3 regions of the Superficieibacter sp. BNK-5 genome follow, and region 3 is predicted to be linked to each of the others. Evidence: predicted binding sites of a transcription regulator. Region 3 holds the regulator's gene; each other region holds the start of a gene.

Region 1 (9,913 bases), 410 kb from region 3:
ATATCTTCCGCCATTCGCTCATGCAAAATCTCCCGGATCCGCTGCATGTGCAGTAGCGTATCGCTCTTTTGCGAAGGGGAAGCCACCTTGATATGGCGGGTGAGTAAACCAAGAAGCCGATCCATACTCTGATCGCGCGCCAGTTTGCCCTCCTGATGATGAAAGGCGTAAAAGGTCTGCTGGATGGCGCAGAAAAGCGCGACATCGTCAGTAAGCGTGTGGCGAAAGGCCGCCTCGATCAGGGAGATATCGGCCAGTCCACGCTGCGCAAGCTGAGTCGAAACCCAGGCTTGCGGCAGGTAAAGCATGGAGTAGGTAAAGCCGTCGGTGTCCGGGGCGTGTCCATCATGAACCGCACCCGGTTCAATCAGAATGGCGCGGCCGGGGCTGCTGGTATGAAGCGCACGGTGGCAGCGAAAACGCTGCACGCCCTGCTGGGTAAAACCCACCAGCACCTCATCGTGGTCGTGCGGATCGTAGGCGTGGCCGGTGAAATGAGCGCTCACGCTTTCAATGCCGCTTTCAGCCTCGCGGCGGAAATCAAGCCAGTCGGCGCTTTTTTCACCGTTCATATCGGAAGATCAGATATACCACGTCGTCAGCGACGCGCTGCCGAGGGTATGAAAATGAACGTTAAAACCCACCATCGCCCCGCTGGCACCTTCATCGACCTCAATACGTTCAACGTTCAGCGCATGAACGGTGAAGATATAGCGATGCGATTCACCCTTCGGCGGCGCGGCACCATTGTAGCCCGTCTTGCCAAAGTCGGTACGGGTCTGGATCGCGCCTTCGGGGAGGGCGACCAGATCGGAGCCGGAACCCTGTGGCAGCACGCGGGTATCCGCCGGAATATTGGCGACTACCCAGTGCCACCAGCCGGAACCCGTCGGCGCATCGGGATCGTAGCAGGTGACGACGAAACTTTTGGTTCCCGCCGGGACGTCATCCCAGGCGAGGTGGGGAGAAATATTATCCCCTTCATAGCCCATGCCGTTAAAGACATAGCGATTATGTAATTTGTCACCATCCTGGAAGTCTTTACTGATTAACTTCATATACATCTCCTTCAGGTTAATCCACGGTCGATCACAGGAGTGTAGCCCGAGCGGGCGAGCATCGCAGTACCTTATTCACTAAAAAGTGTTTCATCCTGCACCGCCAGATTGACCGCACGCGTCAGACGCGACAACTGCTCCGATTTAATCGGATAGGGCGGCATCAGGTAGATAAGCTTGCCAAAAGGCCGGATCCACACCTTTTGCGCGACAAAAAAGCGCTGTAGCGCCGCCATATTCACCGGACGGGTGGTTTCCACCACGCCAATCGCCCCCAGCACACGCACATCGGCGACCAGCGTGGACTCACGGGCGGGAGCCAGTTCGCGCTTCAACTGCGCCTCAATCACCGCCACCTGCGCCTGCCAGTGATTTTCCTCCAGCAGCGCCAGACTTTCCGTAGCCACCGCGCAGGCCAGCGGATTGCCCATAAAGGTCGGACCGTGCATAAAGCAGCCCGCGTCGCCGTTGCTGATGGTTTCGGCGACCGCACGGGTGGTCAGGGTGGCGGAGAGCGTCATGGTGCCGCCGGTTAATGCTTTTCCGAGGCAAAGAATATCGGCGGTGATGCCTGCATGTTCGCAGGCAAACAGTTTACCGGTACGACCAAAACCGGTAGCAATTTCATCGGCGATCAGCAGAATGCCCTCCCGGTCACACATCTTGCGGATACGTCGCAGCCACTCGGGATGATACATCCGCATTCCCCCCGCGCCCTGCACAATAGGTTCGAGGATCACCGCCGCGATGTCATGGCGATGGGCGGCCATCAGGCGGGCAAAGGCCACCATATCGTGCTCATCCCACTCGCCATCGAAACGGCTTTGCGGGGCCGGGGCGAACAGATGCTGCGGCAGATACCCGTGCCACAGGCTGTGCATCGAGTTATCCGGATCGCATACCGACATCGCCCCAAAGGTATCGCCGTGATAGCCGTTACGGAAGGTAAGAAATCGCTGACGTGGCTCGCCTTTGGCCTGCCAGTATTGCAGCGCCATTTTCATCGCCACTTCCACCGCCACCGAGCCGGAATCCGCCAGAAACACGCACTCCAGCGGCTCAGGCGTCATTGCCACCAGCTTGCGGCACAGCGCCACCGCGGAAGGATGGGTGATGCCGCCGAACATCACATGCGATACCTGGTCGATCTGCGACTTCATCGCCGCGTTCAGACGCGGGTGATTATAGCCGTGGATTGCCGCCCACCAGGATGACATGCCATCCACCAGTTGCTCACCGCTGGCGAGCTGAAGCTCACAGCCCTGTGCGCTCACCACCGGGTAAACCGGCAGGGGGGAGGTCATCGAAGTATAGGGGTGCCAGATATGGCGTTTATCGAAGGCAAGATCGTCCGGTGTCATAATCGACTTGTAAACCATTTTGAAAAGTTTTAGGTTTACGAGTCTACACCGAAGCAGAAATTAACTAAACCCTTTGGAGAGGCCCGATGGCTCACCACCCACGCTGGACAATGTCGCACGTCACCAAACTTTTTAATAAACCGCTGCTGGATCTGCTGTTTGAAGCGCAGCAAATTCACCGTCAGCACTTCGACCCGCAGCAGGTGCAGGTGAGCACGCTGCTGTCAATCAAAACCGGGGCCTGCCCGGAAGACTGCAAATACTGTCCGCAAAGCTCCCGCTATAAAACAGGTCTGGAAGCCGAACGTCTGATGGAAGTGGAGCAGGTACTGGACTCGGCACGCAAAGCAAAACTGGCTGGCTCCACCCGCTTCTGCATGGGCGCGGCGTGGAAAAACCCGCACGAGCGCGATATGCCCTACCTGGAGCAGATGGTACAGGGCGTTAAAGCAATGGGCCTGGAAGCCTGTATGACCCTCGGCACTTTGGATGAAACGCAGGCGCAACGTCTGGCCTCGGCGGGGCTGGATTATTACAACCACAACCTCGATACCTCGCCGGAATTCTACGGCAATATCATCACCACGCGCACCTATCAGGAGCGTCTCGACACGCTGGAGAAAGTGCGTGAGGCCGGGATCAAAGTGTGCTCCGGCGGCATCGTCGGTCTGGGCGAAACGGTGAAAGATCGCGCCGGGCTGCTGATGCAACTGGCGAATCTGCCGACGCCGCCGGAAAGCGTGCCGATCAACATGCTGGTCAAGGTGAAAGGCACGCCGCTGGCCGATAACGAGGATGTGGATGCCTTCGACTTTATCCGCACCATCGCCGTTGCGCGCATTATGATGCCGACCTCTTACGTTCGTCTCTCTGCCGGGCGTGAGCAGATGAACGAGCAGACTCAGGCGATGTGCTTTATGGCCGGGGCGAACTCGATATTCTACGGCTGCAAACTGCTGACCACGCCAAACCCGGAAGAAGATAAGGATTTGCAACTGTTCCGCAAGCTGGGGCTGAATCCGCAGCAGACCCTGGTTCAGGAAGGCGATAACGAGCAGCAGGAACGACTGGAACAGGTGCTGCGCACGCCGGATACCGACACGTACTACAACGCGGCAACGGTATGAGCTGGCAGCAGCGAATTGATACAGCGCTAGCGGCACGCCGCGCGGCCAGCACCTTGCGACGCCGACAAGCGGTGGAACAGGGCGCGGGCCGCTGGCTTACCGCTGAAGGGAAACGGTATCTCAATTTCTCCAGCAATGACTATCTGGGCCTGAGCCAGTATCCGCAGGTGGTACAAGCCTGGCAACAAGGCGCGGCACGCTTTGGCGTCGGCAGCGGCGGATCGGGCCACGTTAGTGGCTACAGCTTTGCGCACCAACAGCTTGAAGAGGAGCTGGCGCAGTGGCTGGGCTACCCGCGCGCGTTGCTGTTCATCTCCGGCTTTGCCGCTAATCAGGCGGTGATTACCGCACTTGCTGCGAAAGACGATCGCATCGTCGCCGACCGCCTGAGCCATGCCTCGCTGCTGGAAGCCGCCAGCCTCAGCCCGGCGCAGCTTCGCCGTTTCGCCCATAACGATCCGGCGCAGTTGCAGAGCCTGCTGGCAAAACCCATTGGCGGGCAGCAGCTGGTAGTCACGGAAGGCGTTTTCAGCATGGATGGCGACAGTGCGCCGCTGGCTGAAATCGACCGCGTCACGCGCGCCGCCGGGGCCTGGTTGCTGGTGGACGACGCCCACGGCATCGGTGTCAGCGGCAATGGCGGACGCGGTAGCTGCCATGCACAACAGGTACAGCCGGACCTGCTTATCATCACCTTTGGCAAAGGCTTCGGCGTGAGCGGCGCGGCGGTGCTGTGCAGTGAACCGGTGGCGGAGTATTTAGTGCAGTTCGCCCGCCATCTCATCTACAGCACCTCCATGCCGCCAGCCCAGGCGGCGGCATTGCAGGCTTCGCTGGAGGTTATTCGTGGCGATGAGGGCCAGCAGCGACGCGAAAAGCTTCAGCAGCATATCGCGCTTTTTCGTCGCGGTGCGGCAGCGCTGACGATGGCGATGACGGATTCAGCCAGCGCCATTCAGCCGCTGATTATCGGCGACAACGCCCGCGCCCTGCGGATGGCGGAGGCGCTGCGCGAGCACGGATGCTGGGCCACGGCCATCCGTCCGCCTACGGTGCCTGAAGGGACGGCACGCTTGCGCTTAACGCTGACGGCGGCGCATGAAACCGACGATATCACCCGCTTACTGGAGGTGCTGGATGCCGCCAGTCGATAAACAGGCGGTGGCCGCCGCCTTTGGTCGCGCTGCGTCGGTCTATTTGCAGCATGACGATCTTCAGCGTCAGAGCGCCGCCGCGCTGCTGGCCGGGCTGGCTGAACGTCCTTTCCCACGCGTGCTGGATGCCGGATGTGGACCGGGCGGCATAAGCCGTTACTGGCGCGAGCAGGGCAGCCACGTCACCGCGCTGGATCTGTCGCCGCAGATGCTGGCCGAAGCACAACGTCAGGACGCCGCGCATCACTACCTGCGGGCGGATATTGAAGCTATGCCGCTGGCGGACGCGCAATTCGATCTTGTCTGGAGCAATCTGGCCGTACAGTGGTGTGAAAATTTACAGGCTGCGCTCAGCCAGCTTTACCGCGTGACCCAGCCGGGCGGACAGGTGGCATTTACCACTCTGGTTGCCGGATCGCTCCCCGAAGTCGCGCAGGCATGGCAGGCGGTAGACGGTCGTGCGCACGTTAATCGCTTCTTGTCTCCAGAGGCTATCCACCACGCGCTGTCCGGCTGGCGTTATCGCCATCACATGCAGTCGATCAGCCTGCGCTTTCCCGATGCCCTCAGCGCCATGCGCTCGCTAAAAGGAACCGGAGCCACGCATCTGCATGAAGGGCGGACGCATCACCCGCTGACCCGCAGCCAGTTACGTCAGCTTCAGCTGGCGTGGCCACAGCAGCAGGGCGTTTGTCCGCTGACCTATCATCTTTTTACAGGAATTATTGAACGTGACTAACCGTTTTTTTGTCACCGGCACCGACACCGAAGTCGGCAAAACCGTCGCCAGCTGTGCGCTGCTTCAGGCCGCCAGACGCCAGGGAGTGATTACCGCAGGCTATAAGCCGGTCGCCTCGGGCAGCGAGGCCACGGCGGAAGGGCTGCGTAACAGCGACGCGCTGGCGCTTCAGCGTAACAGCAGCCTGCCGCTGGGCTATCACCAGGTTAACCCGTACACCTTCGCTGAACCGACCTCGCCGCATATCGTCAGCGCCGATGAGGGACGCCCCATCGACGCGGCGGTACTCTCTGCGGGCCTGAGACAGCTGGAAGCGCTGGCGGAGTGGGTGCTGGTGGAAGGGGCCGGAGGCTGGTTTACGCCGCTCTCACCGACCCTGACCTTTGCCGACTGGGTGATAGCTGAAAAACTGCCGGTGATCCTGGTGGTAGGCGTCAAACTGGGCTGCATTAACCATGCCATGCTGACCGCGCAGGCCGTGCAGCAGGCAGGATTAACGCTCGCAGGCTGGGTGGCAAATGACATCACGCCGCCCGGCCGCCGTCATCAGGAGTATCTCGCCACGCTCAGGCGCGTACTGCCCGCGCCCATGTTAGGCGAGATCCCATGGATCGAACATGACGTGGAAACGTCCGATCCCGGTCAGTATCTCGATCTTAGCCTCCTTGTGTCGGGGTCATCCACTGTGTGAGTAGTTGCTGGTCAAGCTGGTTAACCTGTCCCTGCGCGACATTGCGGCCCTGATGCAGCAGTAAGAAGCGATCCGAAACGTGATGGATAAACGACAAATGCTGTTCTGCCAGCAGAATGGTCAACCCCAGCTCGCGTTTCAGGCGCAGGATAATCTCGCCCAGCTTATGTAAAAACGCCTGACCCGCGCCGCGCGTCGGCTCATCCAGGATCAGCAGGCGAGGGCGAGTGACCAGCGCATTCGCCAGCGCCAGCTGGTACTGATTCTCATCTGACAGCGTTGCCGCTTTCACCTGACGCAGAGCACAAAGCTCCGGGAACAGATCGTAGATCCCACTGTTTACCGCGCCATCCCCGCTGGCGGCGTGGGCGATATGCAAATTCTCCTCCACCGTCAGTTGCGAAAAAATTCGTCTCTCCTGCGACACATAGCCAATTCCCAGTGCGATCCGGTTTGGCGCAGAGAGCGGTAGCAAATCGCAAGGCGGGGCGTCATGGCCATGCCAATAAATACTGCCGCTCTCAATCGGCACGATGCCGGTTATGCAGTTAATGAGCGTGGTCTTGCCCATGCCCGGCAGCCCGATGACGCTGGTGCATTTTCCCGGCTGGAGTTCAAGCGTGATATTCCACAGCGTGTGCTGGCTTCCATAAAATTGATTTACAGCGCGCAGACTCAACATCGGTAGCTCCTCAATTCAGTTCGTGCGTTTCGACCATCAGGTATTGCAAAAGGCTTGCCAGAGACGGTCTGCGGCTTAAAAAAGGCACTTATTTCGGATAGCGCTGAGGATCCGGAGGAAAATAATGAGCATTTGGTCAGAGGCATGCACTTTGTCGGTGCCAGGGGCAGAGTGTAGTGGTGCAACAGTCCAGAAACTCTCAGCGTCCTTAAGCTGATAAAAGACAAAAAATAGTGGGAAATATTTTTTATGATCGCGTTTCATCAGCGGCTTCGGTTTTTGCCAGAGAGCGGTGGCTAAGGGCTGGCGCGAGTTATCCACTATTCCTGTGGATAACCTTGTGCATTAGAGTTAGAAAAGACGTGGTAAACGAGAGAATACGCGGCCTGCGGATGAATTGACGGCAAACGCGTCTTTTATGATATGTTTTTTATATTCAACGAGTTAAATAAAATCAACTAGTGCAAGAAAAGTGTCATCTGCTGCCATCAAACCGTCATGACATTGCTTGACAAAGTTAAAAAATGAGTTTTTTTGGGGATAACCCATTTCAGCTGGTATTTTCCCTGTCTGACGCTACGCTTTTGCTGATGTTTCCAGGGCAATGAGGCAAGATTTTACGCTTACTGTTTTTTTATCCAGTATAAATTGTTGGCAAAATCGCCAGCGACAGGTAAAATTATGCTCCTGCCCGCTTATTCCTTTCAGGTAGCCATTAATGAGTAAACCGTTCAAACTGAATTCCGCATTCCGTCCATCTGGCGATCAGCCGGAGGCGATTCGTCGTCTGAAAGAAGGGCTTGAAGATGGCCTGGCCCATCAGACGCTTCTTGGCGTAACGGGGTCAGGGAAGACGTTTACCGTTGCCAATGTTATCGCCGATCTTCAGCGTCCGACCATGGTGCTGGCACCGAATAAAACGCTGGCCGCGCAGCTGTATGGCGAAATGAAGGAGTTCTTTCCGGACAATGCCGTGGAGTATTTCGTCTCCTACTACGACTATTATCAGCCGGAAGCCTACGTTCCCAGTTCCGATACATTTATTGAGAAAGACGCGTCGGTCAACGAGCATATTGAGCAAATGCGTCTGTCGGCAACTAAAGCATTGCTGGAACGTCGTGATGTAGTGGTGGTGGCTTCCGTGTCGGCGATTTACGGCCTTGGCGATCCCGACCTGTATCTGAAAATGATGCTGCACCTCACCATCGGCATGATTATCAATCAGCGCGATATTTTGCGTCGTCTGGCGGAATTGCAGTACGCCCGTAACGACCAGGCCTTCCAGCGCGGGACGTTCCGCGTGCGTGGTGAGGTGATTGACATCTTCCCGGCGGAATCGGATGACGTGGCGTTGCGCGTCGAACTGTTCGACGAAGAAGTGGAACGTCTGTCGCTGTTTGATCCGCTAACCGGGCATATTGAATCGACGATCCAGCGTTTTACCGTCTATCCCAAAACGCACTACGTAACGCCACGCGAGCGTATTGTGCAGGCGATGGAAGACATCAAAGTTGAGTTATCTGACCGACGCAAGACGCTAATGGCGAATAATAAACTGTTAGAAGAACAGCGAATCACCCAGCGCACGCAGTTCGATCTCGAAATGATGAACGAGCTGGGCTACTGCTCAGGTATCGAAAACTACTCGCGCTACCTTTCTGGCCGTGGGCCGGGCGAAGCGCCGCCGACGCTGTTTGACTATCTGCCCGCGGACGGTCTGCTGGTGGTGGACGAATCACACGTTACCATCCCGCAAATTGGCGGGATGTATCGCGGCGACCGGGCGCGTAAAGAGACGCTGGTCGAGTACGGGTTCCGCCTGCCTTCCGCGCTGGATAACCGTCCGATGAAGTTTGAAGAGTTTGAGGCGCTGGCCCCACAAACCATCTACGTTTCGGCGACGCCCGGCAAGTACGAGCTGGAAAAATCCGGCGATGAAATTGTCGATCAGGTGGTGCGTCCTACCGGCCTGCTGGACCCGATTATTGAAGTGCGTCCGGTGGCGACGCAGGTCGATGATTTACTCTCAGAAATTCGCAAGCGCGTGGTGATCAACGAGCGCGTGCTGGTCACCACCCTGACCAAACGAATGGCAGAAGATTTAACCGAATACCTCGACGAGCACGGCGAGCGGGTGCGTTATCTTCACTCAGACATCGACACCGTCGAGCGTATGGAAATTATCCGCGATCTGCGCCTCGGCAAGTTCGATGTGCTGGTCGGGATCAACCTGCTGCGCGAAGGGTTGGATATGCCGGAAGTGTCGTTGGTCGCCATTCTGGATGCCGACAAAGAAGGTTTCCTGCGCTCTGAGCGCTCGCTGATCCAGACTATCGGGCGTGCGGCGCGTAATATCAACGGTAAAGCCATCCTCTACGGCGATAAAATCACCCCGTCGATGGAAAAAGCCATTAGCGAAACCGAGCGTCGTCGCGAGAAACAGCAGCAGTACAACGAAGAGCACGGCATCGTGCCGCAGGGCCTGAACAAGAAAGTGGTCGATATTCTGGCGCTGGGTGAAAACATCGCGAAGACCAAAGCCAAAGGCCGTGGTAAAGCGCGTCATCCGGTGGAAGAGGATGCAGCGTTGCCGCTGACGCCGAAGGCATTGCAGCAGAAAATTCACGAACTGGAAGCGAAGATGATGCAGCACGCCCGGGATCTGGAGTTCGAGGAAGCGGCGCAGGTTCGCGACCAATTGCACCAGTTGCGCGACCTGTTTATTGCCGCCTCGTAGGCTCGTAGGCTCGTAGGCCGGATAAGGCGAAGCCGCCATCCGGCATTATGGGGTTCCGGGGCTAAACGTATTACCCCCGTAGCGGTCTGAATTTCACCCAGGCCCGCGCGCCCGTCTGCGACTGGCGATTGTGCAAAAAAAACTGCGCGTCGTGCAACTGGGCAATACGCGTGACGATGCTCAACCCGAGGCCAATACCGCCATACCGGCTGTCCATACGCACAAACGCCTTGCTCAGCTCGCCGCCTTTCGATTCATCAATCCCCGGACCTTCATCTTCAACCACCAGCGTCGGCCCGTTTCCAGGCTCAATATGGACGACGATAACAGAGCCGACAGGACTATAACGATAGGCATTTTCCAC
Region 2 (9,913 bases), 470 kb from region 3:
ACGGCTAAAGGGTAAATGGAGCGGGAAACGAGAAATATCCAGTGAATATCACGGTATTGCGATATTAATGCATAGTACTGCTCACAGATGGTGCGGGCATGGCGAAACTCACCAGAAAGATCGACCAGAACCAGGGCGGCACGGCGAAGCTGGAAAAGCGTTAACTCTTCAGGAGATTGACATGAGGTAAGTTCATAGTCAGGGAAATGCAGTTCCATTATCCCGCTGAGTCCGGTTTGCATTACCGGTATCTTGCTGATAATGACTCCATACTTGCAATGTCCTGATACCATACAAATAACCTCCGCATCCTGTCGAAGAATCACTTTATTTTATGACCGCATACATCATCCATATGAATAAATAAAAGTTATATATTCATATGCAACTTAGTGAATCTTTCTCTTCCCTGTAAGTGTCCATTATTGTACATTTAACAACATACAACAGTTTCTTGTATTACATTATACCTTTCGCAGGATAATGTGAACCTCGTAAATATCTCACAACACCAAAAAAAAATTAATCTGTTTCAAATTAGAAAAAAAGAAATGTTTTTTAAGAAAAACTAAAAGCATTCATTAAGTAAATATTTACTGTTTTTTTTAAAAGCGAGTTTGCTACTTTAACACCGCTCGCCATCTCAGGCACTCTCTTTCTGATCTGCCGCTGCAGTAAGTCCGATTTCAGAACAGGGGATTTTTTGCACGTTTTTTGATCTTAGCCACAGCCATCGCATAGTCACTTCATGGTAAAACAGTTTTATGCGCTGCATTTTTCCTTTTTTCCATTTCAGGGCGATCCATGCAAGTTGATCAGTCATTACAACGAACCATTACGCGATTATGTATTCAATGTGGGCTTTTTCTATTGCAGCACGGCGCGGAAAGCGCATTAGTGGAAGAGCTATCAACGCGTCTGGGACGCGCACTGGGAATGGACAGCGTTGAAAGTTCGATCTCCTCTAATGCCATCGTTTTAACGACGATTAAAGACGGTCTCTGCCTGACTTCGACACGTAAAAATAGCGATCGCGGTATTAATATGCATGTGGTGACCGAAGTTCAGCATATTGTCATTATGGCGGAACATAAGCTGCTGGATTACCGTGATGTTGAAAAAAGGTTCAGCCATATTAAACCGCTACGTTATCCGCGCTGGCTGCTGGTGGTGATGGTCGGACTCTCTTGTGCCTGCTTCTGTAAATTGAATAACGGTGGCTGGGATGGTGCTTTTATCACCTTTTGCGCCAGCGCGGTGGCCATGTATGTGCGCCAGGTGTTGACCCATCGCTCTCTGCATCCACAAATTAACTTCTGCATTACCGCCTTTGTCGCCACTACTGTTTCCGGATTGCTGTTGAGACTGCCTTTGTTCCGTGACACCCCGAGCGTCGCCATGGCCGCCAGCGTTCTGCTACTGGTGCCGGGGTTTCCACTGATTAACGCGGTGGCGGATATGTTTAAAGGACATATTAATACCGGGCTTGCCCGCTGGGCCATCGCCAGTTTGTTAACCCTGGCGACCTGTATTGGCGTGGTCATGGCACTGACATTATGGGGGCTGCGCGGATGGGCGTAATCGATTTTCTGCTGGCGCTAATACAGGACATGCTCCTCTCCGCTATCCCTGCGGTTGGCTTTGCGATGGTGTTTAACGTGCCTCACCGGGCGCTTCCCTGGTGTGCGCTACTGGGCGCTATTGGACATGGTTCGCGAATGGTGATGTTTACTGCCGGTTTTAATATTGAGTGGTCAACGTTTATGGCGTCGATGCTGGTGGGGACGATCGGTATTCGCTGGTCGCGCTGGTATCTGGCGCACCCGAAAATTTTCACTGTGGCAGCGGTGATCCCTATGTTCCCCGGTATTTCGGCGTATACCGCTATGATCTCGGCGGTGAAAATTAGTCACTTTGGCTATTCAGAGGATCTAATGATTATGCTGCTGACCAATTTTCTGAAGGCGTCTTCTATTGTGGGTGCGCTTTCCATCGGGCTGTCGATCCCCGGTCTGTGGCTCTATCGAAAGCGTCCACGGGTGTAATAAAGTTCTCAGAGGCGATGTTTATAATCGCTTGCAATTAAATTGTGCGCTATCTATATTGAAAGGATGAAAACGACATCGACCCGGTCTTCGGACTCACCGCTGCATCTGGATAATCAGCTCTGTTTTGCGCTTTATTCTACTAATCTGGCGCTGCATAAGCTCTACCGGCAGTTGCTGGCACCGCTTAATCTGACCTATCCACAGTATCTGGTTATGCTGGTGTTGTGGGAGCGAGATGACATTACCGTATCAGAGATTGGCGAAAAGCTGTTTCTGGATTCGGCCACGCTGACGCCATTACTGAAGCGGCTGGAAGTGGCAGGCTTGTTGCAGCGCCAGCGTTCGCATCAGGATGAGCGTCAGGTGAGGGTGACATTAAGCGAGAACGGTCGCCAACTGGAGCAGGAGGCACAAAATATACCGGATTCGGTGGGTTGCGCCCTCGCCTGCGACACTGATTCACTGGCGACGCTCAAGCAGCAACTTGAAGATCTCCGTGAACAATTACATCGCATTTAATCCTGCGTTTCGCAGGATTAAGGCACCATTTAAATCGCACGCTATTTTATAGTGAACAACAATGAGGAACCTGCCATGTCTTTAGAAAAAGTGATTTATACCGCCAAAGCCAAAGCAACCGGGGGCCGTGACGGCCGTGCCACCTCTTCAGACGGTTTTCTGGACGTCAAACTGGGGGTACCGAAAGAGATGGGCGGTGCCGGTGCTGAAGCAACCAATCCAGAGCAGCTGTTTGCGGCGGGTTACTCTGCCTGCTTCCTGGGTGCCATGAAGTTTGTTGCCGGTCGCGATAAGATCGCCATCCCGAAAGATGCTTTTGTAGAAGGTGAGGTGGGTATCGGTCCGCTGCCGACCGGCTTTGGCATTGAAGCGACGCTCAATATTCATCTGCCGGGGATGGATCAGGCTGAAGCGAAAAAACTGGTCGATGCGGCGCACATTGTCTGCCCGTACTCTAATGCGACCCGTGGCAACATCGACGTGACGCTGAATATCGTCGCATAAGCCTGAAAGTTGCCATTGAAGCAGGCGGTTATTAAACGCTCCGTAGTCATCGGGGCGACCACCGGGTTGGGCCTCCCACCGGGAACCCAATCCCGGCATTTCCCCTTATTGAGCCGGGATACCAGTACGCTTTTTTAATCCCTTCGCCGCCTGCCAGCCATCCGATGCACTGTGTTACTATGTGCCATTATTACCCCAGTCGCCCCTTTTATGTATTGAGATAGCGTATGTCTTCCAGAATCTTGACGCCTGATGTTGTCGGTATCGACGCCTTTATGCAGAATTATGCCAGCGTGCTGGCAAAGGCAGAGGGGCAGGCGGTCGCGGTATTTGCCAATAACGCCCCGGCGTTTTACGCGCTCTCCCCTGCCCGTCTGGCGCAATTGTTGGCACTGGAGGCTAAACTGGCGCGCCCGGGCAGCGATGTTACGCTGGACGAGCGTTTGTATGAAGAGCCGGCCGCCGCACCGGTGGCCGTGCCGATGGGTAAATTCGCCATGTATTCCGACTGGCAACCGGATGCAGATTTCCAGCGCCTTGCGGCCTTATGGGGCATCGCCCTGTCTCAGCCCGTCACGGCAGAAGAACTGGCCTCGTTTATCGCTTACTGGCAGGCCGAAGGCAGAGTCTTCCATCATGTCCAGTGGCAGCAAAAACTGGCGCGTAGCGTGCAAATAAGCCGGGCCAGTAGTGGCGGGACGGTAAAACGTGATATCAATAGCCTGAGTGAACCAGACGATCATATCCCCCCCGGCTTCAGAGGTTGAACATGAAAAACGTCGGCGAATTAATGAAACGTTTGCAGAAAGTGATGCCATCGCACGTTAAACCCGCATTCAAAACGGGTGAAGAACTGCTGGCCTGGCAAAAGGAGCAGGGGGACATCCGCTCCGCCGCCATAGAACGTGAAAATCGGGCGATGAAAATGCAGCGAACCTTTAACCGTTCCGGCATTCGTCCTCTGCATCAAAACTGCTCTTTTGAAAATTACCGCGTGGAAAACGAAGGGCAAATGAACGCGCTGGCCAAGGCGCGGCAGTATGTTGAAGAGTTTGACGGTAATATCGCCAGCTTCATCTTTTCCGGCAAGCCCGGCACCGGTAAAAATCATCTTGCAGCGGCGATCTGTAACGAGTTGCTGCTGCGCGGCAAATCGGTACTGATCATTACGGTAGCCGATATCATGTCGGCGATGAAAGACTCATTCGGTAATCGGGAAACGAGCGAAGAACAACTGCTCACCGATCTGAGTCGTGTCGATCTGCTGGTGATCGATGAGATTGGTATGCAGAACGAATCGCGCTATGAAAAAGTGATCATTAATCAGATCGTCGATCGCCGTTCCTCTTCCAAACGCCCGACCGGGATGCTAACTAATAGTAACATTGAAGAGATGAACAAACTGCTCGGCGAACGCGTTATGGACCGAATGCGTCTTGGCAACAGCCTGTGGGTGATCTTCAACTGGGACAGCTACCGCAGCCGCGTGACAGGCAAAGAGTATTGAGATAATTCTTGCCCGCAGGCGAGGTATACTCAGAAGAAATCGGCCCTGTTTCAACGTGAGTATGACTATGAAATCTGCAAAATCTCTGCTTTGCGGCGCACTCCTCAGCGCCGCGTGCTTCTCCCATGCCGCCAGTTGGCAGGATTCACTCTCCAGTGCGGCCAGCCAGTTAAACAGCCAGAATGGTAACCAGCTCTCTTCGCTGGGAAGTCTGCTTAACGGTGGTAATCAGGCATTAAGCGCTGACACAATGAATAACGCCGCGGGGATCCTGCAATACTGCGCCAAACAGAAACTGGCCTCGGTAACCAGCACCGAAAACATCAAAAATCAGGTGCTGGATAAATTAGGCTTAAATCAGCAGGAACAGAAAGAAGATACCAACTATCTGGAAGGTATTCAGGGTCTGCTGAACACCAAAAATGGCGAGCAGCTTAACCTGAGCAATCTCGGTGATACGCCGCTGGCTCAGAAGGTGAAAACCAAAGCCTGCGATTTAGTATTAAAACAGGGCGTTAACTTCCTTTCCTGATTTTCCTCTGTGGCCGCGCCAGCAACTGCGCGGCTATTTCCTCCTGCCGCACAATAATGCGATAACCATCGTAAAACGCCCCTTTCAGGCGAATTCCGAACCACAGCACATTTTTATGACGCCATAATTGCAGCAATGCGGCAACACCATTACATTGTAGGCGCTTAAAAACGATGTTAAGCCAGGTGGGCCTGGCGCTGTTGAGGATACCTCGTTGTCAGAACTCATTTCTATTGCTCTGTTCCTGGCCTCCGTGGTGATTTACGCCTGGAAAGCTGGCCGTAATACCTGGTGGTTTGCCGTCACGCTGGCGGTACTGGGCGTGTTTGTCGTATTAAATATCACGCTTTACGCCAGCGATTACTTTACCGGCGACGGCATTAACGATGCGGTCCTCTATACCCTGACCAATAGCCTCACCGGCGCAGGCATCAGCAAATATATTTTGCCGGGTGTTGGCCTGATACTGGCGCTGGTCGGCGTGTTTTTCGCGCTCGGCTGGGTATTACGCCGCCGCCGTCATCATCCGCATCATCTGGGATACAGTTTGCTCGCACTGGTGCTGGCGCTGGCTTCGGTTGACGCCAGTCCCGCGTTTCATCAGATCACCGAACTGGTAAAATCGCAATCCCGCGACGGCGATCCGGATTTTGCCGACTGGTACAAAGAACCGGCGAAAAGCATTGCCAATCCGAAGCTGAACCTGGTTTATATTTACGGCGAGAGTCTGGAACGCACCTATTTTGATGAAGAGGCTTTTCCCGATCTGGCTCCTGAACTCGGCGCCATAAAAAAAGAAAGCATCGACTTTAGCCATACTGCGCAACTGCCCGGCACCGACTACACGATTGCCGGTATGGTCGCCTCCCAGTGCGGTATTCCTTTGTTTGCCCCGTTTGAAGGCAATGCATCGGCTTCGGTGTCCAGCTTCTTCCCGCAGAATATCTGCCTCGGCGACATCCTGAAAAACTCCGGCTATGAAAACTATTTCATGCAGGGGGCCAACCTGCGCTTTGCCGGAAAAGATGTGTTTTTGAAATCCCACGGCTTCGATCACCTTTACGGCGCAGAAGAACTCAAAACCACCGTTGCCGATCCGAGCTACCGCAACGACTGGGGCTTTTACGATGACACCGTGCTGGATGAAACCTGGAAGAAATTCGAGGAGCTTTCCCGCAGCGGTAAGCGTTTCTCGCTGTTTGCCCTCACCGTCGATACCCATCACCCTGACGGCTTTATTTCCCGCACCTGTAAGCGTAAAAGCTACCAGTACGACGGTAAACCGAACCAGTCGTTCAGCGCCGTAAGCTGTAGCCAGGAACACATCGCCGCACTCATCGAAAAAATTAAAGCGTCGCCGTGGTTCAAAAACACGGTGATTGTCGTTTCGTCCGATCATCTGGCAATGAATAACACCGCCTGGAAGTACCTGAATAAACAGGATCGTAACGATCTGTTTTTTATCCTGCGCGGCGATAAGCCCCAGCAGGATGTCTCGGGCGTAAAACGCAATACCATGGATAACGGCGCAACGGTGCTGGATATTATGGGTGGCGATAATTTTATCGGTCTCGGGCGCAGTAGCCTGTCCGGGGAGTCGCTTTCCGAAGTCTTCCTGAATATGAAAGAGAAAGTGATGGGCTGGAAGCCCGATATCGTGCGGCTATGGAAATTCCCCAAAGAGATGAAAGAATTTACCCTCGACAGCGAGAAAAAGACTATCGCCTTCTCGGGTACGCATTTCCGTCTACCGCTGTTACTGCGTATTTCGGATAAACGCGTCGAGCCGCTACCGGAGAGTGAATACTCTGCACCATTGCGCTTCCAGCTGGCGGACTTTGCCCCGCGTGACAACTTCGTCTGGGTCGATCGCTGCTATAAAATGGCGCAGCTATGGGCACCTGAGCTGGCACTCTCAACCGACTGGTGCGTTTCGCAGGGCCAGTTGGGGGGAGAGCAAAAGGTACAGCACGTTGATAAAGCCCAGTGGCAAGGAAAAACGGCTTTCAAAGACACGGTGATCGATACCGATCGCTACAAGCACAACGTCGATCTGCTCAAAATCGTCGATAACGATATCCGTTATAAAGCCGACAGCTTTGTCTTTAACGTGGCAGGCGCACCGGAGGAGGTGCAGCAGTTCAGCGGCATCTCGCGTCCGGAGTCCTGGGGACGCTGGTCCAACGCACAGCTCGGCAAAGAGGTGAAGATTGAGTACAAAGCGCCGTTGCCGGAGAAATTCGATCTGGTGATCACCGCGAAGGCCTGGGGACCCAACGCTAATCGTCCCATTCCGGTACGCGTGGGCAATCAAGAGCAGATACTGACTTTAAGTAATGAGGTCTCTACCACCACGCTGCATTTTGACAATCCGTCGCGCAGCAAAACGCTGGTGATTGTCCCGCCAGAACCGCAGTCCACTAACGAGGGCAATATTCTCGGCCATTCTCCACGTCAACTGGGGATTGGGATGGTGGATATCAAAGTGGTTAAATCGGAAGGATAATCTGACTTTGCCGCCCGGCGGGAACTACCTGCCGGGCGTTTACTTACTGCGGCAAAAGGTGTTGTAAATCGCTGGTGCTTAAGCCCGTGGCGCGCAGCACACTTTCCTGGCCTACGCCATCACACAGAAGATTACGGGCGATCCTCAGCGCTTCCGCGCGGCGGCCTTCTTTATGGCCTTCCTCGCGTCCTTCCTCGCGGCCCTTCTGCTCCAGCTGTTCAGCAATGGTCATCAACGTTTCCTCATGTTGCGGTAAACGGCGCGCCAGCTGGCGGAAAAAGGTGCCAGCATCCAGGGTGCTGCCGTACTGACCGATATAGTTAAACAAGGTTACTAGTTGCCTGTGCGTAGTATATCCCGGCAATAATAGCGTGACCAGTTGCTCGAGTAATCCGGCAAGATCGCGCTGGCGGATATGTTTTTGTACTCACCCTCACGTCCATTTCGGGTAAAGATATTTACGAGCCTCCTCGGAAAAAAGTTGCCCGGCGCGGAAAACGCCGGGCAATCTCGGTTAATAATCGAACTGCCGGTAATAACGACGAATATTCAAATCGTGCCCGGTATTATGTTCAAAGTGCGCCGCCAGACGATCGACCAGCAACGTTGAGGCCACGCAGGGCGCAAGGATCCAGCGGAAGGCGTCATCAATCCCGTTCAGCGGGTAATCACGTGGGTCGATGACCACCAGATGCCCGGTGATCTTCTGCGCGAAACGCTCCACGCGATCGTCCAGCGCCCGGCATTTGCCCTCGCCTTTCACCAGGAACAGCGGCACGTCTTTTTCCAGCAGCTCCAGCGTGCCGTGGAAAAATTCAGCGGAAGAGACAGACTTGGTTCGTTTCCACTGCATCTCCTCCAGAATACACATTGAGAAGAGATAGACTTCCCCCCACATCTCTGCGCCGCCAATCCACATCATATAATCGCTGTTATGATACTGGCGGGCAATTTCCGCGGCGCGCGGATCGAATTCACGTTTCGCCTGTAGTAAATTCTCCGGTAGTAATTCCAGCTGTTGCGCGAAACGGTCATAGTCATCAAATTCACCATTAAGCGCCACAAGGCGGAAGAATACCCAGTAAAGCAGCATATATTCATATTCCACGCCATTTTTATGGCGCATCGGAATATGCCAGGTAGCGGCACGCGCGAGCGGCGACCCGGCATTTTTGGTAATAGCGACTACGCGAATACCCTGCGCTTTACACCACTCAGCAATCGCTACCGATTCTTTAGTATCGCCGGATTTCGACAGGGTAATAACTACCGAATCTTTATTGAGCTTTTTACTGCCCTTGCTGATTAATTCCGCCGCCTGCTCTACATATACCGGCAGCGTGGTGACTTCTTTGGCAAATTCATTAATCGCCATCATCGGGGCCAGCGAACCGCCTACGGAGGCAAAGAATACATTACTGAATCCGGCCTGATGAATATCTTCAGCCGCCTGCTCCGCCTGTTTGCGCGCAGCAACGATCTCACGAGCACTGGTCAGGTACTCGTCCTGATTAAACCCTAACATATTATCTCCTGACTATTCAGATTTTGCTTTTTAATACCCGGTCAAAGTCGTCGAATATCCGGACGGATAAATCGATCCCTTTTAATGCCGCAATGTGGCAGGCCAGAATTTGTATCGGGACAATTAATAACAGCGGTGCCAGGTGATGATCGAGCGGACAATTCAGCGCCAGCGTATTATCGTCATCCTGGTCTCCTTCCAGCGTCAAAGAGAACGCCTTTTTCACCGCCGGGGCCATATATGTCCGCAGCGCCTCGCTGCGCGGATCGTGACGATCGCTGATAAAAAACATCACATGCTCGCGATTCGCCTCCAGATACGGCCCGTGCATATACGCCTCAAGCTCAAACCCGCTGGAGGGAACTCGCACGGTTTCGGTAAACTTGGTTTCACACTCCTTCGCCACCCCAACAAGCGCCCCGTAGCCGACCGCGACGAACCGCGAGCCTGTGCGTAGCGTCTCCTGATGCCGTTGAATAAACGCCTGCGTCTGTTCGATCGCCGCAGGCAACGCATCAATCAGACGTTCCAGTGCGGCGAGCCAGTCGGCACACGCTTGCGCCGTCGCTTTACCCTGCGTCCGGGCAATCGTCAGCGCAATAAGCAGCAGGTTGAGCACCGTCGCGCTGAAGCCACGGGTAACGAAGCCGACGGTCTCAATGCCGGTATTAATGTCGATAATCTGATCGCACTCCCGCGCTATCGGGCTTTGCGGATCGGAGGTCAGGGCCAGTACCGGCAGCGAGGCGGCGCGGATCTTGCGCACGGCCTC
Region 3 (9,913 bases):
CGAGCCAAGACTCTTACGCAGCAGCGCCAGGGTATCTTCCGCTTTTTTGGCGCTCGCGCAGTCCACCATAATCAGATCGTTTACGGTGTCGATCCACATCATTGTCTGGTTAAAACGGCTGAAAGCCCGCGGCAAAAGCGAGTGCAGCACTTCATCCTTCAGGGAATCTTTTTCGGTTTTCTTCAGTTTACGGCCCTGATCGGCTTCGAGCTTCGAGATTTTAGCTTCCAGCGCCTGCTTGATCACCGGGGAAGGAAGGATCTTCTCTTCTTTACGCGCGCAGATAATAATCTGCCCGTTAACTTCATGGGTAAATGCGTCGCTCTGTGAACCCATCGGCGGCACCCAGCCGGTTTTCGCCATATCCTGACTCCCGCAGGGGGTAAACGACAGCTCGGCTAACTGCTTTTCCATCTCCTCGACGCGTAAGGAGATGTCGCGGCTAAGACGGTAAACCATTAAATTTTTGAACCACAGCATGATAATTTCCACGGCGTTGTCGTTAAATCCAGCCGGCATGATAACGAATTGTCGCTTTGCTTGCATTGTTAATCCGGGCTGACGGTTTTACGCTTTGATATTGTGAACAATTGAGGAGGAAAGTATGCGAATCGGGATTGATTTAGGCGGCACCAAAACTGAAGTTATTGCGTTGGGTGATGACGGGCAGCAACTCTTCCGCCACCGTCTGCCGACCCCTGCCAATGACTATGCGCAGACGATTGAGACCATCGCCACGCTGGTGGCGATGGCAGAAAAAACGACCGGCATGGAGGGCACGGTCGGTGTCGGTATTCCGGGATCGATTTCACCTTTCAGTGGAGTGGTGAAAAATGCCAACTCGACGTGGCTGAACGGTCAGCCTTTTGATAAGGATCTGAACGCGCGGCTGAAACGCGAGGTAAGAATCGCCAACGATGCCAACTGTCTGGCTGCTTCTGAAGCCGTGGACGGGGCCGCTGCCGGGGCAGAAACGGTTTTTGCGGTGATTATCGGCACCGGTTGCGGGGCAGGCATTGCGTTGAACGGGCAGGCGTATAGCGGTGGCAATGGTACCGCAGGCGAGTGGGGGCATAATCCTCTGCCGTGGATGGATGAGGACGAACTGCGCTATCGTGCCGAAGTGCCCTGTTATTGCGGTAAGCAGGGCTGTATTGAAACCTTTATTTCCGGCAGCGGTTTTGCAACCGATTATCAGCGGTTAAGCGGTCGCTCCTTAAAAGGTGATGCAATCATGCGCCTGGTGGATGAGCAGGATCCGCTGGCGGAGCTGGCGCTCAGTCGGTATGAAGTGCGGCTGGCAAAATCGCTGAGTCACGTGATTAATATTCTCGATCCGGACGTGATTGTGCTGGGCGGCGGGATGAGTAATGTCGACAGGTTGTATAAAACGGTGCCGCAGCTTATTAAAAACTGGGTATTTGGCGGCGAGTGTGAAACGCCGATCCGCAAAGCAGTGCACGGCGATTCCAGCGGCGTACGTGGTGCCGCCTGGCTGTGGCCGCAGCGTTAATGACAGGTGGTGAGAACGGTTTTGCTCTGTACCCTGTTATGCCGGGTGGCGCTGCGCTTACCCGGCCTACAAAGGCAACAATATCAACCGTTTGCATTCATCGTAGGCCCGGGCCAGCGCCATACCCCGACCGTAGGCCCGCGCAAGCGCAGCGCCGCCGGGCATATAACGCCGCCGTGCCAGCGCCGTACCCCAACCCTGTTTTACTCTGTTTCGCTTGCCCACCCGCGCGAATGACGCATCGTCATTCCCCGACGGCGAATACTCTGTCGAGCTTGCTATACCCCAACCCGTTCACTTTTTTCACCTTAATCTGCACCGGGATGCGCTCCTTCATCGCCTCGACGTGACTGATGACCCCAATGGTTTTGCCGGTGGCGTTCAGCGCATCCAGCGCGTCCAGCGCGGCATCCAGCGTTTCGCTGTCCAGGGTGCCGAACCCTTCGTCGAGGAAGAGGGAATCAATGCGCGTTTTATGACTTACCAGGTCAGAGAGCGCCAGCGCCAGCGCGAGGCTGACGAGGAAGCTTTCACCGCCGGACAGAGTACGCGTGTCGCGTACCGCATCTGCCTGCCAGGTATCAACCACCTCCAGTTCCAGCGCATCGCTAACCTTCCGTTTGAGCAAATACCGGCCGTGCAGACGGTTAAGCTGTTTATTCGCCAGCCAGACGAGATTGTCGAGCGTCAGGCCCTGAGCGAATTTACGGAATTTATCGCCGTCACGGGAACCAATCAGACCGTTAAGCAGGCTCCAGTCGGCGAGTTCTCGCGCGGCTTGCTCAATATGCTGCATCAGCGTCTGCTGGTGCTGGCGGTTATCCGCATCCTGTTTTAACTGCTGGCGGATCTCGCCTTGCCGTAAGCCGATGTCGCGAAGCCGCTGATTCAACTGCTCCAGGGTGAGCCGGATTTGCTCCCCATTCTGCTCCGGCGAGAGTTCTTCGGGCATGTGCTGCTGATGCGCCTGTCGCTGGTTTTGCGCCTGTACCGCCAGCGTCTGACACTGCTGAAGCTGGCTTTCCAGCGTTTGTTTCAGGGACTCCAGCTGGTGACGGGCTGGTTCATCCAGTAGCGCGGCCAGAAATGCCTGGCGATCGGCGAACTGGCTGGCGCTAAGCGCGGCATCAAATTGCGCCTGCGCCTGGTGTAAACGCGATTTTTCCAGCGTTTCCTGTTGCTGCAGGGTTTGCCACTGGCTCTCCAGCTTCACGCAGTCGTCATGCGTGCTGCGCCAGTCCTCCAGCGACTCTGGCCCTGAAGCAAGCGTTGCCCCGGTTTGCGGCAACGTTTCCAGTAGCGGAATAAGCTGCGCCAGCGCCTCCTGAAGGGAGGTCAATTCCGTCTGGCGGGTTTGCCACGTCCGGGCTTCTTCTTCCCGCGCCGCCAGCCAGGCGGATTCATCGCCTTCAGCAGGCCAGCTCAGCGACAGCGCTTGCAGCGCCGTTTCCAGCGTCGTCCGCTGGGCAGTGATGTGTTGGGCGAACCCGGCGATTTGCTGGCTCAGCTCAGCAATCTGAATCTCCAGACGTTGACGCTGACTCAACTGATGGAGCTGCTCTTCATAGCGATCCTGCTCCTGCTGCCACGGCGTGATGTCGTCCTGCGGTTGCAGGGCTATTTGCAGCGTGGCGCTAAGCGTCTGCCATTCCTGGGTAAGTGCTTGCTCCTCCTGAGTGAGCGTCTGGATCTCGCTTTCGTCGCGTTGCTGCTGGCGTTGCAGCGCATCTGTCTGGCCGCGAAGTTTGCCACCTTCATCGGCCAGCGATCTGACCTCTTTTTCCAGCGCATCACGGCGGGCCTGATTCACACTGGGTTCGAGCGTGCGATACTGCTCGACGGCAGGATGGGTCGTGGAGCCGCAGAGCGGGCAAGGGTGGCCGGATTGCAGCAGCGCGCGTTGGCTCTCCAGATCCTTAATGCGCGCTTCAAGCTGGCAAAGGGTCTGCACATCCACAAGCTGCTGATTTTTTTCTTTATAACGCTGGCGCAGATTGACAATTTTTTCATTTAACGCGGCGTATTCCGTCCGGGATGCCTGAACGGTGCCGTGTAGCTTTTGCAGGTTCTGATGGACAGCGGACAGACGCATATGTAATGCGTTTAGTCGCTGGCGCAGCGGGCGCTGTTGTGTATGACGCGCCTGCGCCTCGCTGACTTCTGGCGGCGTAAGGCTGAGCGTCACGGCGGGCAGCGCAGCCAGTTCACGCTGATGGCCGGCTAATTGCTGCTGGTGTTGTCGTAGCTGAGCATTGTCGCGCGTTTGCTGGGTAAAGGCGTGCCGCCAGCCTGTCAGTTCGCTGCTCCACAAACGCCAGCGATCGTGCTCCTGAAGCCAGTCAGTCAGATGTTTATGCGTCGTTTGCAGCGACGCCTGCTGATGTTCCGCGCTGGCCCGCAGTTGAGCGCGCCGGGTTAATGCGCTCTGTAAGCGAGCATTCACTTCCTGCGTCTGCCGCTGCGTTTGCTCCGCGGCGCTGGTCTGCTCTTGGCAGCGGCTCCACAGAGGACGCAATTGTTCTGCGGGCTGGGCCAGCGTTAATGCGGTCAGTTGCGGTTGCGCCTGAGCCAGCGCCTGTTGCGCTGCGGCGAGGGCCGTTTGTGAACGCTGATGCTCCTCATCCAGTTCATGCTGGCGAGTCAACCAGTTAAGATGATGTTGCGTCTGCATTTGCAGGCCTGACTGCTGACGTTCCTCGTCAGTAAGCGCCTGCAAACCTTGCTCCAGCGTCTGCTGCTGTTCCGCGCTGAGCAGGGCCACGCCGGTGGCCTGCGCCTGCAGCGTTTCCAGTGCGGTACGGGTAGTTTTATGCTTTTCAAATACCATCGCTGAGATGTGACCGTAAATCTCGGTGCCGGTCAGTTCTTCCAGCAACTCCGCACGCTCGCCGGGTTTGGCATTCAAAAAGGCCGCGAACTGACCCTGAGAAAGCAGCATTGAGCGGGTAAAACGCTCGTAATCCAGCCCGGTCAATGTGGCGGTCAGTTCCAGCTTATCTTTCACTTTATCGGCAAGGATTTTGCCATCGGCACAACGCGCCAGCTCTACCCTCGGAGCCTGCAAATTACCATCTGGCTGATTGCGCGCGCGGTTCTGGCTCCAGAAAGCGCGATAGGCTTCGCCTTTAACCTCAAATTCGACCTCGGCCAGACAGTCGGCGGTGTCGCGGGTCATAAGATCATTTTGCGATTGCGACAGCGTGCTAAGGCGCGGCGTCTGGTGATACAGCGCCAGGCAGATCGCATCCAGCAGCGTCGTTTTACCTGCCCCCGTCGCGCCGGTGATGGCGAACAGGCCGTTGCTGGCAAACGGTTCTGCAGCGAAGTCAATTTTCCACTCGCCTTTCAGTGAGTTCAGGTTTTTCAGGCGCAGACTGACAATTTTCATGCTTCATCCTCCCCGGACAGGGTTTCCAGCGTTTGACCGAAAAGGGTAAACAGCCGCTTTTGCTGTGCCTCATCGAGATCTTCCTGCGTCAGTCGGCGCTCAAACACGTCTTCAACACTCAATTCGCTGAGCGTTTCGCGCAATTCACCTTCCAGAATACGCTGGCGGTGCTCGCGGCTGCGTCTGACTAAAAGCACCTCAACCGGTAAACCCTCGGTCAGGGCCTGAATACGTCGCTGAATATCATGCAGGTATTCCCCGCTGGTGATTTCGATATCCAGCCAGACCTTCGGCGTCGCGGGCGCATCACGCCACTGTATAAGCTGCTCGCTGATACTGGCAAAATCGCCTTTGATCACAGCCAGCGGCTGCATGACGGGAACCTCAAGCGGTGTCACTTCAGCGAGTTTGCCCTCCGCAAAGGTGACCAGGTTGACGCTTTTATTTTTTCCCGTCTCATCAAAGCTCAGTGAAATGGGCGAACCGCAGTAGCGAATGTGCTCGCTGCCGTTAATTTTTTGCGCGCGGTGGATGTGGCCCAACGCGAGGTAATCGACGGGCGGAAAATTTTGCGCCGGGAAGGCGTCCAGCGTGCCGATATAAATGTCGCGCACGGCATCGCTTTTGCTGGCTCCGACGGTCGTCAGGTGTCCGCTGGCGATAATCGGTAATGGCTGCTCACCCCGCAGCTCGCAGGCGTCCTGATACTGCTGCTGATAATAATCTGTGATGGCCGTCAGCAGACGTTGCTGCTTCTGGCTGCCGGATTGACCTGCCTGGCTAATCACCATGTCGCGCGGACGCAAAAACGGCACCGGGCAAAACACCGCGCCCGGCGTGCCGTCGCGCTTTAACAGAAGGTGCGGTTTATCGCCTGCGCTGGCAATGACGGTCGTTTTGAGAAACGCCAGAATGTCGCGGGATTCGTTAAGCGTGGCCACCGAATCATGGTTTCCCGCCAGCACCACCAGATGACAGCCGGTCTGCTGTAAATCGACCACGAAGCGATAATATAACTCGCGGGCATAGCTCGGCGGCGACCCGGTATCAAAAATATCGCCTGCCACAATAATGACATCAACCTGCTGCGTTTGAGCGGTCTCCAGCAGCCAGTCAAGAAAAGCGCTATGCTCAGCGGCACGGCTTTTACTGTAGAAATTCTGGCCGAGATGCCAGTCTGAGGTATGAATGATGCGCATGTCGGTTCCGTGGCAAAAAAGCGTATAGCGGATTATACCCCCTGAAGCAGGTGGGGCGAAGCCGACTGTCACATCGCGTTTACGCAATCGTCACATGGTCATCTTTTTCATAAATCTGTCATAAATCTGACGCATAATGACGTCGCTATCCATAATGATGATAAACAGGGTAAAAAATGGCGAGACGTATTCTGGTCGTAGAAGATGAAGCTCCAATTCGTGAGATGGTTTGCTTTGTTCTCGAGCAAAATGGCTTTCAGCCTGTAGAAGCGGAAGATTATGACAGCGCGGTAAATCAGCTCAATGAACCCTGGCCAGACCTGATCCTGCTGGACTGGATGCTTCCCGGTGGTTCCGGCATTCAGTTTATTAAACATATCAAGCGTGAAGCACTGACGCGCGAAATCCCGGTGGTGATGCTCACCGCACGCGGTGAAGAAGAAGATCGCGTTCGCGGACTGGAAACCGGGGCGGATGATTACATCACCAAGCCGTTCTCGCCAAAAGAGCTGGTGGCGCGTATCAAAGCGGTGATGCGCCGTATTTCCCCGATGGCCGTTGACGAGGTCATTGAAATGCAGGGATTGAGTCTCGATCCCTCCTCGCACCGGGTTATGACGGGTGAAAGCCCGCTCGACATGGGGCCGACTGAATTTAAGCTCCTGCATTTCTTTATGACCCATCCCGAACGTGTTTACAGCCGTGAACAACTGTTGAATCATGTCTGGGGAACAAACGTGTATGTTGAAGACAGAACGGTGGATGTCCATATCCGCCGCTTGCGCAAAGCGCTGGAGCAGAGCGGGCACGATCGCATGGTTCAAACCGTTCGCGGCACGGGTTATCGTTTTTCGACCCGTTTCTGATATCTGACAGGAGTGTGACGCGTGCTGGAACGTCTGTCATGGAAAACGCTGGTTTTTGAACTGATTATCTGTTGTCTGCCTGCGCTGATACTGGGGGCATTTTTCGGCTATCTGCCGTGGTTTTTGCTGGCGGCGGTGACCGGGCTTCTGGTCTGGCATTTCCTGAATTTGCTGCGTCTTTCCTGGTGGCTGTGGGTCGATCGCAGCATGACGCCGCCGCCGGGGCGCGGTAGCTGGGAACCTCTGCTTTACGGGCTGCATCAGATGCAGCTACGCAATAAAAAGCGTCGGCGTGAGCTGGGCAACCTGATCAAGCGTTTTCGCAGCGGCGCAGAATCGCTGCCGGATGCGGTAGTGCTGACGACCGAAGAAGGCACGATTTTCTGGTGTAACGGCCTGGCGCAACAGGTACTGGGGCTGCGCTGGCCGGACGATAACGGACAAAATATTCTTAACCTGCTGCGTTATCCCGAATTTACGCTCTATCTGAAGCATCGCGATTTTAGTCGGCCATTAAATCTGGTCCTCAATAATGGCCGTCATCTTGAATTTCGCGTGATGCCATACAGTGAAAACCAGCGGCTGATGGTGGCGCGCGATACCACGCAAATGCACCAGCTTGAAGGCGCAAGACGCAATTTCTTTGCCAACGTCAGTCATGAGCTGCGCACGCCGTTGACCGTATTACAGGGTTATCTGGAGATGATGCAGGAGCAAACGCTGGAGGGAGCACCGCGTGATAAAGCGCTGCATACCATGCGCGAGCAGACGCAGCGCATGGAATCACTGGTGAAACAATTATTAACCCTCTCGAGAATCGAAGCGGCACCTGCGCTGGCCCTCAATGAAAAGATTGATGTGCCGATGATGCTGCGTGTGATCGAGCGCGAGGCGCAAACCCTCAGCCACGATCGCCATACGCTACGCTTTACCGTGGATGATTCGTTGAAAGTGCTGGGCAATGAAGAACAATTGCGTAGCGCTATCTCTAATCTGGTGTACAACGCGGTGAATCATACGCCTGCCGGAACCACCATTTCGGTCAACTGGCAGCGCGATCCGCATGGCGCGCTGTTTGCGATTGACGATAACGGACCGGGTATTGCTGCCGAACACATTCCGCGTCTGACCGAGCGTTTTTATCGTGTCGATAAGGCCCGCTCACGGCAGACTGGCGGTAGCGGTCTGGGGCTGGCCATCGTGAAACATGCCTTAAATCATCATGACAGCCGCCTGAATATCGCCAGTAAGCCGGGAGAAGGAACGCAATTTAGCTTTTTGCTTCCGGAACGATTCATTGCCAGAAATTAGCGTATTTATCGCGCTTGTAAGAGTAACTTTCCGCAGACCAGCCCAGGCTGGTCTGTTTACTTTGCAGGCAAGCGAAACGGATACCATTTCCTCGCGCCTGCTGCTTTTTTGTTCGAATGATCAGCCATCAGTTTTTCTGATAACTGGTCCATCATGCTGGTTGAATATTATGAATTAGCATAATCATCTGGTTTTACGATCCCACCTTGCTTTAAAACGTTATAAGCGTTTAAATTGCGCCCCAGAGGCTGTCATACCGACTGCTTTTGCGTGATAAATCGAAAAACTATACTTCATCACGTCAGTCAGGGAGCATATCCCGCTGGAAATATATGCAATTGCTGCGCTATCGTCCCGCATGGAAAGCAACAATTCATTTACAACACCACATCCACAGGCAGTAAATATTTATGACCCATCAGTTAAGATCTCGCGACATCATTGCTTTGGGCTTTATGACCTTTGCGCTGTTTGTTGGCGCTGGCAATATCATTTTTCCTCCGATGGTTGGTTTACAGGCGGGCGAGCACGTCTGGACGGCGGCAATTGGCTTTTTAATTACCGGGGTCGGCCTGCCGGTACTGACGGTCATTTCGCTGGCGAAAGTCGGCGGCGGGATTGATAGCCTCAGCACGCCGATCGGTAAAGGTGCGGGCATCCTGCTGGCGACGGTCTGCTATCTGGCGGTGGGGCCGCTGTTTGCCACCCCGCGTACCGCGACGGTTTCCTTTGAAGTGGGGATTGCACCACTGACGGGTGACGGGGCGATGCCAACCTTCATTTACAGCCTGGTCTATTTTGCGCTGGTGATCGTGGTCTCTCTCTATCCCGGCAAGCTGCTGGATACGGTGGGTAACTTCCTTGCGCCGATGAAAATTCTCGCCCTGACGGTGCTTTCAGTCGCCGCGCTGGTATGGCCTGCCGGCCCGATCAGTCATGCGATTGACGCTTATCAGACGGGATCGTTCTCTAACGGCTTCGTTAATGGCTATCTGACGATGGATACCCTGGGCGCAATGGTCTTCGGTATCGTGATTGTCAACGCTGCTCGTTCTCGCGGCGTGACCGAAGCGCGGCTGCTGACTCGCTATACGGTCTGGGCGGGGCTGATGGCGGGTATTGGGCTGACGCTGCTGTACCTGGCGCTGTTCCGTCTCGGCTCCGATAGCGCTACGTTAGTTGACCAGTCTGCTAACGGTGCAGCTATCCTGCATGCATATGTTCAGCATACCTTTGGCGGCGCAGGCAGCCTGATGCTGGCGGCGCTAATTTTCCTCGCCTGTCTGGTGACGGCTGTGGGCCTGACCTGTGCGTGCGCTGAGTTCTTTGCGCAGTATCTGCCGTTCTCCTATCGCTCGCTGGTCTTTATCCTTGGCGTGTTCTCGATGGCGGTCTCCAATCTGGGGCTGGACCAGCTGATTCAGATTTCAGTGCCGGTGTTAACGGCGATCTATCCGCCGTGTATCGCACTGGTTGTGTTAAGCTTCACCCGCCCATGGTGGCATAATTCATCGCGCGTGATTGCGCCCGCCATGTTTATCAGCCTGCTTTTTGGTATCATTGACGGCATTAAAGCCTCGGCATTGAAAGATGTCCTGCCTGCGTGGACTGAGCGTTTACCGCTTACCGAGCAGGG

What was found. The regulator PhoB, encoded in region 3, activates phosphate uptake and scavenging genes when phosphate is short. The targets are predictions, from matches to a motif close to CTGTCATAAAACTGNCNNAT.
Region 1: a site for PhoB is predicted at 7,295-7,314, ahead of uvrB (excinuclease ABC subunit UvrB). Genes of this name have one in related genera too.
Region 2: a site for PhoB is predicted at 5,213-5,232, ahead of opgB (phosphatidylglycerol--membrane-oligosaccharide glycerophosphotransferase). Genes of this name have one in related genera too.

The regions. Positions count from the first base shown of each region.
Region 1 is NZ_CP179893.1:3,015,027-3,024,939, forward strand. It holds gene ACMGGS_RS14470 (helix-turn-helix domain-containing protein) at 1-572, opposite strand, end outside; gene ACMGGS_RS14475 (kinase inhibitor) at 582-1,058, opposite strand; gene bioA (adenosylmethionine--8-amino-7-oxononanoate transaminase) at 1,130-2,419, opposite strand; gene bioB (biotin synthase BioB) at 2,506-3,546, shown strand; gene bioF (8-amino-7-oxononanoate synthase) at 3,543-4,700, shown strand; gene bioC (malonyl-ACP O-methyltransferase BioC) at 4,684-5,439, shown strand; gene bioD (dethiobiotin synthase) at 5,432-6,130, shown strand; gene ACMGGS_RS14505 (ABC transporter ATP-binding protein) at 6,096-6,812, opposite strand; gene uvrB (excinuclease ABC subunit UvrB) at 7,531-9,549, shown strand; gene pmrB (two-component system sensor histidine kinase PmrB) at 9,620-9,913, opposite strand, start outside.
Region 2 is NZ_CP179893.1:2,129,401-2,139,313, reverse strand. It holds gene ACMGGS_RS10270 (helix-turn-helix transcriptional regulator) at 1-293, opposite strand, end outside; gene ACMGGS_RS10265 (hypothetical protein) at 644-823, opposite strand; gene ACMGGS_RS10260 (threonine/serine ThrE exporter family protein) at 805-1,581, shown strand; gene ACMGGS_RS10255 (threonine/serine exporter) at 1,572-2,045, shown strand; gene ACMGGS_RS10250 (MarR family winged helix-turn-helix transcriptional regulator) at 2,112-2,567, shown strand; gene ACMGGS_RS10245 (organic hydroperoxide resistance protein) at 2,643-3,071, shown strand; gene dnaT (primosomal protein DnaT) at 3,299-3,838, shown strand; gene dnaC (DNA replication protein DnaC) at 3,841-4,578, shown strand; gene ACMGGS_RS10230 (DUF2501 domain-containing protein) at 4,646-5,110, shown strand; gene opgB (phosphatidylglycerol--membrane-oligosaccharide glycerophosphotransferase) at 5,325-7,616, shown strand; gene ACMGGS_RS10220 (Rpn family recombination-promoting nuclease/putative transposase) at 7,660-8,031, opposite strand; gene ACMGGS_RS10215 (SIS domain-containing protein) at 8,131-9,141, opposite strand; gene ACMGGS_RS10210 (SIS domain-containing protein) at 9,158-9,913, opposite strand, start outside.
Region 3 is NZ_CP179893.1:2,602,927-2,612,839, forward strand. It holds gene rdgC (recombination-associated protein RdgC) at 1-480, opposite strand, end outside; gene mak (fructokinase) at 605-1,513, shown strand; gene sbcC (exonuclease subunit SbcC) at 1,758-4,901, opposite strand; gene sbcD (exonuclease subunit SbcD) at 4,898-6,100, opposite strand; gene phoB (phosphate response regulator transcription factor PhoB) at 6,277-6,966, shown strand; gene phoR (phosphate regulon sensor histidine kinase PhoR) at 6,988-8,277, shown strand; gene brnQ (branched-chain amino acid transporter carrier protein BrnQ) at 8,688-9,913, shown strand, end outside.